2 regions of the Streptomyces sp. NPDC091280 genome follow, and region 1 is predicted to be linked to the other one. Evidence: riboswitches for the same ligand, from Rfam matches in the RefSeq annotation. Region 1 holds a riboswitch; the other holds the start of a gene.
The links. A riboswitch is a leader RNA that binds a small molecule or an ion and turns the genes downstream of it on or off. The one in region 1 is predicted to bind S-adenosylmethionine.

Region 1 (7,235 bases):
TCCTCGTCGAACGCGATGATCTTGGCCATGTGAAGTGGTCCTCCCGGACTGGGGTGGATTGCTCCGGACCGCGCTGGCGCCCGCGACGGACGGCTCGCCTGCCCCGTGGCTCCTTGCGCCACCTGGCCTGCGGGCCTCACCGACCCGATCCTTCGTTATCACTCTCACCTTCAGAGTGCTAACGCCAATGATTAGCACTCGGCATGGTCGAGTGCAAGCGGCTCCCGAGTACTGGCACCCCCGACCAGGAGGCTCGCACGCCGAAGGGCCCGTACCCCAGGAGGTGACCCCCCAGGAGTACGAGCCCTTCGGTGAGGAACGAAGAACGTCGCTGCTGTTCGTCGGCGCGTGCTTCAGCCGGTCGCGAGCCGGACCATGTCCGCCTGCGGCCCCTTCTGACCCTGCGAGATCTCGAAATCGACCCGCTGACCCTCTTCCAGGGTGCGGTAGCCGTCCATCTGAATCGCGCTGTAGTGGACGAAAACATCCGCACCACCGTCGACCGCGATGAAGCCGTACCCCTTCTCCGCGTTGAACCATTTGACGGTGCCCTGAGCCATGCCTAACTCCCCTATTACTGGCCCTTGCACGGATCCGCACTTCGCGGATCCGGGTCAGACCTCACCCCCCACAGGATTGGGGGCGTGCGCCGGAACGCGTCGACCGCGGCCGAATGTATCCGTCCAACTGCCGTCTGCAACAGGTCAATCCGACGAGAATTCCGGGCAGGACCGGTCGGGAATTTACGGAGAATTCGTCCGACTTCAGGGCAAGTCGGGCCCGATAAAGGGCACATAAGGCGCAAAAGAGCCACACACTTTGGCTACTTCTCGTCGCACAAGGAGCCGGTACTCATATGCGTTCGGCATGCGGGATGGAGCGCGTTCCCCAACTGTACCGTGCTCAACCATAGAGAATTGCCCCCTCCGCTTCTCTCGCGGAAGAGGCAATTCGATGAACACTCGGTAATCTACGTTACCGAGGGTAACGATCAACCCCCGGCAACGGCCGGAATGATCGAGACGCCGGCCCCGTCCGGAGTCGCCGTCTCCAGCCCCTGCTCGAACCGCACATCGTCGTCGTTGACGTAGACGTTGACGAACCGGCGCAGCTTGCCCTGGTCGTCCAGGACGCGGGCGGCGATGCCGGTGTGGTTCTTCTCCAGGTCGCCGATGACCTCGGCGAGGGTGGCGCCCTCGGCGGCGACCTCGGCCCTGCCGCCGGTGTAGGTGCGCAGGATGGTGGGGATGCGGACGGTCACGCTCATGCGAGGCCAGCCTCTCGGAAGGAGTCCAGGTTCGGGCGGATGGTCGCGGTGAGGCCGGTGTCGGCGACCGCGTCCAGGGTCTTGAGGCCGTCGCCGGTGTTCAGCACGACCGTGGTGAGCGTCGGGTCCAGCAGGCCGTTGTCGATCAGCTTCTTCGTCACGCCCACGGTCACCCCGCCCGCCGTCTCGGCGAAGATGCCCTCGGTGCGGGCCAGCAGCCTGATCGCCTCGACGATCTGCTCGTCGTCCACGTCCTCCACCGCACCGCCCGTGCGCCGGGCGATGTCGAGGACGTAGGGCCCGTCCGCCGGGTTGCCGATGGCGAGGGACTTGGCGATGGTGTTCGGCTTCTGCGGGCGGACCACGTCGTGCCCGGCCTTGTAGGCCACGGACACCGGCGAGCAGCCCTCCGCCTGGGCGCCGAAGATCTTGTACGGCTTGTCCTCGACGAGCCCCAGCTTGATCAGTTCCTGGAGGCCCTTGTCGATCTTCGTGAGCTGCGAGCCGGAGGCGATCGGCACGACCAGCTGGTCCGGGAGCCGCCAGCCGAGCTGCTCGCAGATCTCGTACGCCAGGGTCTTGGAGCCCTCCGCGTAGTACGGCCGCAGGTTGACGTTGACGAAGCCCCAGCCCTCGCCGGCCGGGTCGCCGATCAGCTCGGAGCAGAAGCGGTTCACGTCGTCGTAGTTGCCCTCGATGCCGACCAGCTCGCCGCCGTAGACCGCGGCCATGACGACCTTGCCCTGCTCCAGGTCGTGCGGGATGAACACGCAGGAGCGGAAGCCGGCCCGGGCGGCGGCGGCGCCGACGGCGCCCGCGAGGTTGCCGGTGGAGGAGCAGGAGAGGGTGGTGAAGTCGAAGGCGCGGGCCGCCTCGATGGCCTGCGCGACGACACGGTCCTTGAAGGAGTGGGTCGGGTTGCCGGAGTCGTCCTTGACGAACAGCTTGCCGGCGTCGACGCCCAGTGCGCGGGCGAGGTTGTCGGCCTGGACGAGCTTGGTCCAGCCGGGGTTGATGTTCGGCTTGGTCGCCACGTCGGCGGGGACGGGCAGGAGGGACGCGTAGCGCCAGATGTTCGCGGGGCCCGCTTCGATCCGCTTGCGGAGCTCTTCGGTGTCGTAGCCCGAGAAGTCGTAGGCGATCTCCAGCGGGCCGAAACACTCCTCGCAGGCGAAGACCGGGCCGAGCGGGACGCGGTGGCCGCATTCGCGGCAGGAGAGCGCGGTGGCGGGGCCGAGATCGACGGCGTTCGCGGAGCCGGTGTCAGTGTTCGCGGTGTTCGTGGTGCTTGCGACAGTCTGCGCAGCCATGGAGGCGAGGCCCTTTCCTCATCTTCCTCACGACGCGTTTCGCCGTGAGACGGATTTGGCACCTTCCCGAGCCGGGAGCCTCGGCACATGTACGTGTACATGCGACAAGACCGGCTGGAGGGTTGCCGGGGCTTCAACGGGCCGTATCCCTCTGCCCCTCTGGATGAGCGGTGTTCAGTTGTGTATGCAATTGTCTCGCCGACGGCCTCGGACATGTAATGGTCATCAGCGTTGTTCAAGACTGTAACCGAAGGCCAGGACAGTTGAGTGAGCCGTCCGAACCGCGAGATGGAACGCAGAGGAGCCGCGCAACGTGCTGAAGGAAGTCGAGCACTGGCTGAGCACCCGCTCCTGGTCCCTGACCGACCGGCCGCTCCACAAGATCCTGGCCGCGAAGCACCGCACGGGCCAGTCGGTCTCCGTCGTGCTGCCCGCGCTGAACGAGGAGGCGACGGTCGGCGAGATCGTCGCCGTCATCCGGCACGACCTCATGCAGCAGGTCCCCCTCGTCGACGAGATCGTCGTCGTCGACTCCGGGTCCACCGACCGCACCTCCGAGGTGGCCGCCGCGGCGGGCGCCCGGGTGGTGCACCGCGACGACATCCTGCCCCGCATCCCCGCCGTGCCCGGCAAGGGCGAGGTGCTGTGGCGCTCCCTGCTGGTGACGAGCGGGGACATCGTCTGCTTCGTCGACGCGGACCTGAAGGAGTTCTCCTCCGACTTCGTCACCGGCATCGTGGGCCCGCTGCTCACCGACCCGGGCGTCGACCTCGTCAAGGCGATGTACGACCGCCCGCTCGCCGGCGCGGCCGGACAGGGCGGCCGGGTCACCGAGCTGATGGCCCGCCCGCTGCTGAACATGCACTGGCCCCAACTGGCCGGATTCGTCCAGCCGTTGGGCGGTGAGTACGCGGCCCGCCGCTCGCTGCTGGAGCAGCTGCCGTTCCCCGTCGGCTACGGCGTAGAACTGGGCATGCTCGTCGACGCGCTGCACCTGGTGGGCCTGGACGCGCTCGCGCAGGTCGACGTCGGTGTGCGCAAGCACCGGCACCAGGACGGGCAGGCGCTGGGGCGGATGGCCGCGCAGATCTACCGCACGGCCCAGCTCCGGCTGGCCCGCGGGCATCTCGTCCGGCCCTCCCTGACCCAGTTCGAGCGGGGTCCGGACGGTTTCGAGCCGCGCACGTACTCCGTGGACACGGAGGAACGGCCGCCGATGGCGGACATCGCCGAGTACCAGTCCCGCAAGGTGGCGTAACCCGCCCCGTCCGCACGTTTGAGCGTTTCCGGGCCGGGCTAGGTTGTGCCGTATGGCTTCTACGTCAGCTACGTCAGCTACGTCGGCCGCGAAGGCCCAGGTGCTCGTCGCGTCCAACCGCGGCCCGGTCTCCTACGAGGTCGGCGACGACGGTGCGCTGCGCGCCAGGCGCGGCGGCGGCGGGCTGGTGTCCGGGCTGTCGGCGATCGGCCCGGACGCGGACGCCCTGTGGGTGTGCTCGGCGCTGTCCGACGGCGACCGCGAGGCGGTACGGCGCGCGGTCGGCGAGGACGGCGTACGGATGCTGGACATCCCCGCGGACGTGCACAGCGACGCGTACAACGGCATCGCCAACTCCGTGCTGTGGTTCGTCCACCACATGCTCTACCAGACCCCGCTGGAGCCGGTCTTCGACGCGGAGTTCCGGCGCCAGTGGGCGTCGTACGAGACGTACAACCGGGCGTTCGCGACGGCGCTGGCGGAGGAGGCCGCCGAGGGGGCAGCGGTGCTGGTGCAGGACTACCACCTGTGCCTGGTGCCGGGGATGCTGCGGGAACTGCGGCCGGATCTGCGGATCGGCCACTTCTCGCACACGCCGTGGGCGCCGGTGGAGTACTTCGGGATGCTGCCCGACGACATCCAGGTACGGCTCATGGAGGGCCTGCTCGGCGCGGACCGGGTGGGATTCCTGACCTGGCCGTGGGCGACGGCGTTCCAGAACTGCGTGCAGGGGCTCGATCCCTACCGGTGGCTCCCCTTGTGGCCGACGGGTTCTCCCCGGGCGGTCGAGCATGTGCGGCGCGATCCGGACACCGGGCGCGAGCGGATCACCCGGAAGACGTTCATCGGCGTCCACAGCCTCGGTGCCGACGCCGACTTCCTGCGCGTCCGCTCGCACGAGCCGGACGTCGAGGAGCGGATGGCCGCGCTGCGCGAGGAGATCGGCGAGGGCCGCAGGACGATCGTCCGGGTGGACCGGACCGAGCTGTCGAAGAACATCGTGCGCGGCCTGCTGGCGTACCGGCAACTGCTCGACGACCACCCCGAGTGGCGGGAACGGGTCGTGCACGTGGCCTTCGCCTACCCGTCCCGGCAGGACCTCGCCGTGTACCGGGACTACACGGCCGAGGTGCGACGGCTCGCGAAGGAGATCAACTCCCTTTACGGGAAGCCTGGTTGGACCCCGGTCGTCCTGCACGTCAAGGACGACTTCGCCCGCTCCCTGGCCGCGTACCGCCTCGCCGACGTCGTCCTCGTCAATCCCATCCGCGACGGTATGAACCTGGTCGCCAAGGAGGTCCCGGTCGTCTCCGACGAGGGCTGCGCGCTGGTCCTGTCCCGCGAGGCGGGCGCCTTCCAGGAACTCGGCAAGGACGCGATCCCCGTCAACCCGTACGACGTCGTCGCCACGGCCGACGCCCTCCACGAGGCCCTGACGATGCCGGACGAGGAACGCGCCGGGCGGACGAAGCGGCTGGCCGCGGCGGCCACGGCGCTGCCGCCGGCCCAGTGGTTCCTGGACCAGCTGAACGCCCTGCGGGATCAGCCGAGTTGAGCCGCGAGCGCGGACAGCAGGGCCACGACTCCCGCCGCGCCGTCCACCACCAGGTCCGCGCGTTCGCGTAGTTCCGCGACCTCGTCGTTGCCGCTGCACACCAGCAGGCCGGGGACGCCGTCGGAGCGGAGCTTCTCCACCGCGGCGAAGGCGGGCAGGTCGCCCAGGTCGTCGCCCGCGTAAAGGACGGACTCGGCGCCGGTCTCGCGCAGGTACTCGGTGAGCGCCACGCCCTTGTCCATGCCGGGCGGGCGCAACTCCAGGACCATACGGCCCGGTTCGACGATCAGGCCGTGGCGGGCGGCGAAGTCGGTGAGGGGGCCGCGCAGCGCCTCGAACGCGGCCTGGGGGTCGTCGGCGCGGCGGGTGTGGACGGCGAGGGCGCGGCCCTTCTCCTCGATCCAGGTGCCCTGCCAGGCGCCGATACGGTCCAGGAAGCCCGGGAGTTCGGCGCGGACCGCGGCGACGCCGGGGTGCGGGGCGGGGGCGCTGACCGTGGCACTCACCGCGTCCCAGCGCTCCGTGCCGTAGTGGCCGAGGACGACCAGGTGTTCCAGGCCGGGTACGCCCGCGAAGCCGCCGTTGCGGACCGCCACTCCGGCCGGGCGGCCGGTGACCACGGCGACGGCGGCGACCTTCGGCGCGAGGGCGGCCAGCGCGGGCACCGCGCCCGGGTGCGCGCGGGCCTGCTCGGGGTCGGCGACGATCGGGGCGAGCGTGCCGTCGAAGTCGAGCCCGACCACCGCGGCGGCCGGTTTCGCCAGGATCGCTTCGAGGCCCTCGCGTCCGGCGCGGGTGACGGGGGTCGGCAGTGCGGGCGGGGGAGCTGCGGGGTCGTGGTGTCCGGTGGAGTCCTCAGGGCTGCCCATGCCTCGACCCTATCCGGGCCGGGCCGACCGCACCCCTCGCCCGGTCGGCCAGGGGTCTGCCGTCGGCCGGGTCCTCACCGCTCCGAGCGCCGTGTCTCACGGACCCGTCTCAGCCGGTTCACCGTCACCGGGTCGTGGGCTAGCGCCCGCTCGTCGTCCAGCAGGGCGTTGAGCAGCTGGTAGTAGCGCACGGGGGCCAGGCCCAGTTCCTCGCGTATCGCGCGCTCCTTCGCGCCGGGGCCCGGGAAGCCGCGGCGCTCCAGCGCGAGGATGTCCTGTTCCCTCCGGTGCAGGGGAGGGAGACGCGAGGGGCGGTCCTTGTCCATGTTCCGCACGGTAGCGCCCGCCACTGACAACGGCCCCGCCTCCCTCTGACCGGTCCCCTGCTTCCCGTTGCTTCCCGCTACTTCCCGCTCTCCGCGAGCGTGGCCGCCGCCTGCAGCTGGCCCAGTACCGCGCCGGGGCTGCCGTGCGCGGCGACCGCCTGCCCTATGCGCTGCTTGATGTCGGCGCTGACCGTGGCCCAGGAGGTGTTGCCGACCGGGTAGAGCGTGGAGAGGGGGAGTTCTTCCAGGAACGGGCGCAAGGCCCGGTCCTGCCGCGACGCCTCCATCACCTTCGACGCGGAGTTGGTCACCGGCAGCAGGTCGTACTCGCGGGAGAAGGCGAGGACGTTCTTCTCGCTGTAGACGTAGTCGAGGAAGTCGCCGATCTGGTCGCGGTGGCCGTTCTGCTTGAAGGCGGTCATCCAGTCGGCGACGCCCATCGTGGTCTTGGCCCTGCCGGTGCGTCCGGGCATCGCGACCGTGCCGAAGCTGACGCCCTTCTTCGCCGCCTGCTGGATGAGCGTCGGGTGTCCGTTGAGCATGCCTACGTCACCGTTCGCGAACGCGGCGAACGCGTCCGCGCGATTCAGCTCGGCGGGGGCGACGGGCCCGGTCAGCCCCTTGGCGACGAGGTTGTCGCGCAGCCAGGT
Region 2 (7,235 bases), on a different contig from region 1:
GATCCCCGACACCAGCCCCACGCTCACCGTGCGCACCCCTATCCGCCGCACCAGCCGCCAGGCGAGCGCCGAGGAGACGCCCATCGCGAGCGCCGAGGGGAGCGAGACCGCCGCCGTCATCAGGGCCGACAGTCCGAGCCCGTCCTGGAGGAAGACGGTGAGCACGAGCGACGCGGCGATGGAGGAACCGAACTGGGCCATGGCGACGGCGGTGCCCAGCAGGTACGGCCGGGACGACGCGAGCGCCGGATGGACCAGCGGCACCCGGCCCCGCCGTACCCGCAGCCGCTGCTGCGCGACGAACGCCCCGGCCAGGGCGCACGCTCCGGCCGCCCACAGAAGTGCCGCTCCCCCACTGCCCGGTGTCCGGATGAACGGCACCATCACCGTCAGCGTGCACGCGCAGGCCAGGCCCAGGCCGGTCACGTCCAGCCGGGAGTCACGGGCGGTGCGCCGGGGCGGCGGCAGCCAGCGGGTGGCGAGGGTCAGGGTGACCAGTGCGCACGGTGCGCTCAGCAGGAGGCAGTAGCGCCAGCCGGTCCCGGCCCCGTATCCGGCGACGAGGGCGCCGCCGAGCGGTGGGCCGAGTGCGGCGGCCACGCCCGCCGTCACCGCGTACATTCCCAGCGCGCGGCCCCGGTCGAGCCCGTGGAACACGTCCTGAATGGTCCCGATGACCTGGGAGTTGACGAGTCCGGCGGCGGCTCCCTGCACCAGCCGGGCGCCGATCACGGTCCCCGGCCCGCCGCCGGTCGCGGCCACCACCCCGGCCAGGAGGAAGACGGCCATTCCGGCGAGGAAGAGCCGCTTGCGGCCGTGCAGGTCGCCGAGACTGCCCCCGGGTACGAGGGCCAGTCCGAACGCCAGCGAGTAACCGGCCACGATCCACTGGACGTCCGCCGCGCCGGCCCCCAGCGAGTGCCGCAGGCTGGGGACCGCGATGTTCAGAACTGCCTGGTCCAGCAGGGTGGTTGCCCCCGCGGCCAGACACACCAGCAGGACGCGGCGGGCGGCGCGGTCTTCTCCGGGGAGCATTCAGGCGTGCCGCGCCGTGGTGCCCGCGTCCGGCTCCACTCCGAGGACCTTGCGGTAGACGCGCTCTCCGTCGCCGTAGTCGTCGACGGCGTAGTGCCAGGTCGCCCGGTTGTCCCAGAGGACGAAGTCGCCGGGCCGCCAGCCGAAGCGGATCGTGTAGTCCGGCGAGGAGGCGTGCCGCAGCAGATGGTCGAGGAGGACCTTGCTCTCCGCCGGGGTGACACCGGTGAGCTGCTTCGCCGAGCTGCTGATGAAGAGGCCCTTGCGGCCGGTGGTGGGGTGGGTGAGGACGACGGGGTGCTCGACGGGCTCGCCGGGTGCGTTCTTCCTGCTGCCCTGCGCGTAGTTCTCGGCGTTGCCCGCGTAGAGGGCGCCGACCGATTCCAGCAGCACCTTGAACGGCTCCGACAGGTCGTCGTAGGCGGCCTGGAGGTCCGCCCACAGGGTGTGGCCGCCGAGTTCGGGCACGACCTCGTAGGTGAGGGACTCGATCGCGAAGACGGGCTCGCGCCAGAGCCCGCCGATGTGCCAGGTGCTGGCCTTGCCCGTGTGCTTGACGTCGTACGGATACACAAGCGGGTTGTCCGGGTGCTTCAGCGCGGTGGGGTGGTCGAAGGGCCGGGCGAACAGGCCTACGGCGGCGACCTGCTGATCGGGCGTCAGATGCTGACCGCGGAAGACGAGGACCTTGTGGTCGCGGAAGGCCCGGCGCAGTTCCTCGGCGGTGCTCTCGTCGACGGGCGCGGTCAGGTCGACGCCGGCGACTTCGGCGCCGAAGCGGGGCCCTGCCCTGAGGATGTCGAGACGGGCGGCGGTGGTCATGGCGTTCTCCTCTGCGGCGACTGCTGTGCGGCTGGTGGGCGTGCGGCTGGTCGGGGCCGTCCGCCGGTCCTCGGCACCGGTGCGCGTGGAGCCGCGAAAGCGGCGCGAGTCGACGTGCCCGGTCACCACCCGTGGGTCGTCGGGCAGCGCGAAGAGGGAGCGGACGGCGCTCGGCGTCTCCTCGCACAGCGACTCAACGGCCGTACGGGGGTTACCGGTTGCGAGGGAGCGAAGGGGTGCGGGGAAGGGGCCGTGGAACGGCGATCAGCAACAGACCTCGTCGAACTGGTCGGCGCGGCGGCTCACCCAGAACGGGTCGAGCAGCACCGTGTGTGCCTGGCCAGTTGTGTCCATGGCCGGATCAAAGCACACCCGGAAAGGTGCGTCCACCACGCGTCCGAGCGGTGGGACGACCGGGGGCGTCGACCGCTGCGGTGACCGCACCCTCCCGGAACCACCGCTCAGGCCCCGCGGTCGGACACGTCGTCGGTGAGTCGGGCGATGGTGTCCGCGATCAGCGCCACCCGGTCGGCCAGGTCACCGGCCGGTACCTCCACGAGGTCGTAGCCGAACCGCCGATAGCTCTCTTCGTGGACGCGCTCGAACACGAGGGACTCCTCGAAGCTGATCCGGCGGGCGGCCGTGGGCTCGCAGAATCCGAGGTTGCGGACGAAGAAGACCTGCGGTTCATAGATCCGGTCACGGGTGACCCGGTCGATCTCGGCGAGCAGCGCGGCCGGCGCGGGGCGGCCGAGGTAGGTACTGAGGGCGTGTGTGCACACCGGAGACCTGTCGTAGACCTGCCGGGTCACGCCCTCCGTCACGGACGTCACCTGTCGCAGACGCTGCAGATCGACCACCTTCCGGACGAAGCCCTGCCGGGTCCAGGGCTCGGCGTCTCCCCCGGCCTGCTCGTGGGCGATGACCGCGGTGGCGGCCTCCTCGACGACGTCGAATCCGTCCGCGCGCAGCCGGCGCAGGATCGTGGTCTTTCCGGCACCGGGCGCGCCGGTGAGGATGTAGCGCTTCATGGTGGGTCCTCTGGTGGCCGTGAACCGGCAGGCGGCAGACGGCAGTTCGGGAAGAGGGAGCGATCGACTCAGTGCCGTGGGGGCAGGGCGGGGAGAGCCTCGTCCGCGACCGCGCGACGGCAGGTTCAGAAGTTTCCCCGACGCCGGACCTCTGCCCCGGCATTGACGCACAGCGAGACGACTCCCTACGATCTCCAGTGGCATCGAGTGTCAGCAACAAGCCCTGGCTGGCTGACCGGCAACCCTCCGACGCGGTGGGGTGCTCCAGGTGAAAGCCCGGCAGAGACACTGACGACTCTGCAAGCGCGCGACCCCGTGACCGGGGTCCCGGACATGGAGGACGGCGTGCCCGACAGCTACGACCTGAGTGCCTCCTGTCCCGACGCCGTGGTTTTCTCCCGGCTCTCCCGTCGGCGCCACATCGACCTGAAGCGCTGCGCCGGCTGTCTCTGTCACAGCTGACCAGGTCCGGCCGCAGAGCCTGACATCCGTCACCGCTGTTTCTCCGGCACAGCCCCGTTTCCCCCTTCACCTTCCCTTCTTCGACGAGTCGACATGCGCGCGGGCGCGTCCCGTGCCGGCCGGCACGTCCTCCCCGCCCCACCGGATCCACCCCGCCGGGGTCGATACCGTCCGCGCGCCCCGCCACGTTCCGCACAGGTCCGTGTGCACGGGGTGACACGAGTAGGAGCACCTCTCCCGTGACAGCACATCCGGTCTCCCGAACCACCCGACGGGCGGCTACGGCCGCTCTCGTGACCACCAGTTTCCTGCTGACCGCCTGCGGATCGGGGGGCGGTGGCGCCGGCGACACCGGCGGCCGGGCCACGTCCGGTGGGACGCTGACCTTCGCGGTGGGCTCCGACGCCGGTTGCGTGGACCCGCAGCAGGTGGCCAGCAACGACACCATCTACTCGGTGCGGCAGATCGTCGACTCGCTGACCGACCAAAACCCCCAGACCGGCAAGATCGTGCCGTGGCTGGCGAAGAGCTGGGACATCAGCTCCGACGCGACGACGTTCACGTTCCATCTCAGATCGGGTGTCACCTTCAGCGACGGGTCCAAGCTGACCGCGCAGGTGGTCAAGGACAACTTCGACGCGGTGCCGAAGCTCGGCGCGCTGGGCACCCTCGCCGAGGGCTATCTGAGCGGCCTCAAGAGCACCACCGTGGTCGACCCGCTCACCGTGAAGGTGACCTTCCAGCAGCCCAACGCCCAGTTCCTGCAAGCCACTTCGACACACTCGCTGGGCATCGAGTCGTCGGCGAGCGTGCAGCGGAGCCCGCAGGAGAAGTGCAGCAAGGGCGTGGTCGGCTCCGGGCCCTTCGTGCTGAAGCAGTATGTGCAGAACCAGTCGATCACGCTCGCCAAGCGCACCGGATACGCGTGGGGTTCCTCGCTGTGGCGCAAGAGCGGGGAGGCCTACCTCGACAAGGTGGTCTTCAAGGTCGTGCCCGAGGCGGGAGTACGGGCCGGCAGTCTCCAGTCGGGGCAGGTCGACGCGATCAGCAGCGTCGGCAAGGCCAACGAGGCGGCGCTCAAGGGCGGTCAGGTCACCCTCCAGCGGCGGGCCAATCCGGGCGTGGTGTTCGGGCTGGCGCTCAACAACTCGCGGCCGGTCCTGAAGGACGCGCGGGTGCGCCAGGCCATCGGGTTCGCCATCGACCGCAAGCAGATCGCCGACGCGGTGTTCCCGACCGGGACCCAGCCCGCGACCAGCGTCCTGGCGCACACCACACCCGACTACACGGACCTGTCCTCGGACCTGACGACCGACGCGGCCAAGGCGAAGTCCCTGCTGGACGCGGCCGGTTGGAAGACCGGCAGCGACGGCGTCCGGACGAAGGACGGCAAGAAGCTGAGCCTCACCGTCGACTGGATCCCCAACTCGGCCACGAACCAGCCCGCGTTGGAGCTGATCCAGCAGCAACTGAAGGCCGTCGGCATCGGTCTGACGCTCAAGCAGCTCCAGGTCACCCAGCTCGCCCCGACCCTCCAGTCCGGCGACTTCGACGTGGCGTGGAGCAACATCACCCGCGCCGACCCCGACATCCTGCGCAGCTCCTTCTCCACCAAGCTGGCGAACTTCTACCGCCTGCCCGCGAGCCCGCTCGACACGGCGCTGACCGGACAGGCGGCCACCACGGACACCGCGAAGCGCGCCCAACTCGTGCAGCAGGCGCAGGAGTTGCTCGTCAAGAACGCCTACTACGCGCCGGTGGTCGAGCTCCAGACCCAGATCGGCGTGGCGAAGAAGGTGCACGCCCTGAACTTCGACGCCTCCAGCCGGATCCAGCTGCACGACACCTGGATCGGCTGACCCGTGCGCCGCTACGCGATCAAACGGCTCGCCCAGGCGGTCGGCGTGCTGTGGGCCGCCTACACGGTGTCCTTCCTGGTCCTCGACTTCCTGCCGGGCGATCCGGTCACGGCGATGGCGAGTGCCGGAATGGACTCCGGGACGGTCGACCCGGCCCAACTGGCGGCGCTGCGCCACGAGTACGGCTTCGACAAGCCGGTCCTGGCGCAGTACGCCGACTACCTCGGCCGGGCGGTGCGCGGGGACTTCGGGAACTCCGTCTCCACGGGCCGGCCGGTGTCCTCGACACTGGCCGACGCCCTGCCGCAGACCCTCCAGCTGACCGGCGCCGCGCTGCTCCTCGCCGTGCTGCTCGGCGGCGGCCTGGCGGTGGTCGCGACCTACACCTCGCGTCGGTGGCTGCGCCAACTGCTGCTGTCCCTGCCGCCGTTGGGGGTGTCGGTCCCGACGTTCTGGGTGGGGCTGCTGCTCGTCGAGTCGTTCTCCTTCCGCCTGCACTGGTTCCCCGCGTTCGGCAACGACGGGCTGCGGGGGCTGATCCTGCCGGCCCTGACGCTGGCGATCCCGACCGGCGCGCAGGTGGCACAGGTCCTGGCCAAGAGCCTGCTCACCGCGCTGGACCAGGCCTATGTGGAGACCGCCCGGGCCAAGGGCGCCGGGCGGTGGCGCGTCCATCTGCGGCACGCCCTGCGCAACGCGTCCCTGCCCGCGCTCACCGTGGTCGGCCTGCTGGTCGGGCAGTTGATCGCCGGTTCGGTGGTCGTCGAGACGGTGTTCTCGCGCGACGGCCTCGGCCGGGTGACGGCCGCCGCGGTCACGGCCCAGGACATCCCGCTGGTGCAGGGCGTGGTGGTGTTCGGCGCGCTGATCTTCGTCCTGACGAACCTGCTCGTCGACCTCGTCTACCCACTGCTCGATCCGCGGATCGTGATGACCTCGGGCCGGAAGGCGGTCACCGTATGAGTCAGGGTCTTGTCGACGACACCGCCGCCGGCACCCCCGCCGATGCCGCGCTCGGCCCCGCGCGGCCGGTCGGGCCAGGGTCCGGGCCGGGACGCCGCGTCGAGGTGCGCCGGGTCCTGCGGTTCCTGGTGCGCCGTCCCGGTCTGCTGCTCTCCGTCCTCGTCCTGGTCCTGGTCGTGCTGGCCTCGTTCCGGCCCGGCCTGTTCACCTCCCGGGACCCGCTGGCGGGGATACCCTCGCAGAACTTCCGGGGCCCGAGCGGCGCGCACTGGTTCGGCACCGACGAACTCGGCCGCGATGTGTTCTCCCGGGTCGTCCACGGCGCCCAACTCTCCCTCAAGGCAACCCTCATCGCGGTCGCGGTCGCCTTCGTCGTCGGCAGCCTGATCGGGCTGGTCGCCGGCTTCGTGGGCCGCTGGGTCGACGACGTACTGATGCGCTTCGTCGACGTGCTCCTCTCCATCCCGGCACTGTTCCTCTCCCTGGCCCTGGTCACCGCGCTCGGCTACGGCACGGTCAAGGTGGCGGTCGCCGTCGGTGTCGCCAGCGTGGCGGGTTTCGCGCGGGTGACCCGGGCGGAGGTGCTGCGGGTACGGCAGGCGGTCTTCGTCGAGGCCTCGCGCTCGTGCGGGGCACGCTGGTACTCGGTGCTCGGCCGGCACGTCCTGCCCAACGCGGCCGGTCCGGTGATCGTCCTGGCCACCCTCGACTTCGGCTCCTCGATCCTCGCCGTGTCGGCCCTGAGCTTCCTCGGCTACGGCGCCCCGCCACCGGCACCGGAATGGGGCACGCTGATCTCGGACGGCCGCAACTACCTCGCCAACGCCTGGTGGTTGACGGCGCTGCCCGGCCTCGCCATCGCGGCGACCGTGCTGGCCACCAACCGCGTCGCACGCGCGCTGGACGGCGAATGGTCCCGGCAGTCATGACCGGTCACCCGCCGAACACACCTGGAACGGATGAGGACTTGAGCACGACACCGAGCACCGACCCGGACCCCGGCGCGGGCGCGGACGCCGCGCTGGAGATACGCGGCCTGTCCGTGTCGTACCGCACCCGCGGC

Region 2: linked by a shared signal. The riboswitch ahead of ACIQPR_RS22420 (ABC transporter substrate-binding protein) and the one ahead of thrC (threonine synthase) in region 1 are both predicted to bind S-adenosylmethionine.

What each region holds. Positions count from the first base shown of each region.
Region 1 covers NZ_JBIVUZ010000001.1:1,235,440-1,242,674, forward strand. Annotated here, with positions in the region: gene groL (chaperonin GroEL) at 1-29, opposite strand, end outside; gene ACIQPR_RS05715 (cold-shock protein) at 354-560, opposite strand; gene ACIQPR_RS05720 (MoaD/ThiS family protein) at 992-1,267, opposite strand; gene thrC (threonine synthase) at 1,264-2,577, opposite strand; SAM riboswitch class I at 2,593-2,747, opposite strand; gene ACIQPR_RS05730 (glucosyl-3-phosphoglycerate synthase) at 2,891-3,835, shown strand; gene ACIQPR_RS05735 (trehalose-6-phosphate synthase) at 3,888-5,390, shown strand; gene otsB (trehalose-phosphatase) at 5,378-6,259, opposite strand; gene ACIQPR_RS05745 (DUF3263 domain-containing protein) at 6,334-6,585, opposite strand; gene ACIQPR_RS05750 (extracellular solute-binding protein) at 6,663-7,235, opposite strand, start outside.
Region 2 covers NZ_JBIVUZ010000007.1:268,255-275,489, forward strand. Annotated here, with positions in the region: gene ACIQPR_RS22405 (MFS transporter) at 1-1,035, opposite strand, end outside; gene ACIQPR_RS22410 (TauD/TfdA dioxygenase family protein) at 1,036-1,857, opposite strand; gene ACIQPR_RS22415 (AAA family ATPase) at 2,319-2,888, opposite strand; SAM riboswitch class IV at 3,088-3,200, shown strand; gene ACIQPR_RS22420 (ABC transporter substrate-binding protein) at 3,590-5,209, shown strand; gene ACIQPR_RS22425 (ABC transporter permease) at 5,213-6,172, shown strand; gene ACIQPR_RS22430 (ABC transporter permease) at 6,169-7,101, shown strand; gene ACIQPR_RS22435 (dipeptide ABC transporter ATP-binding protein) at 7,083-7,235, shown strand, end outside.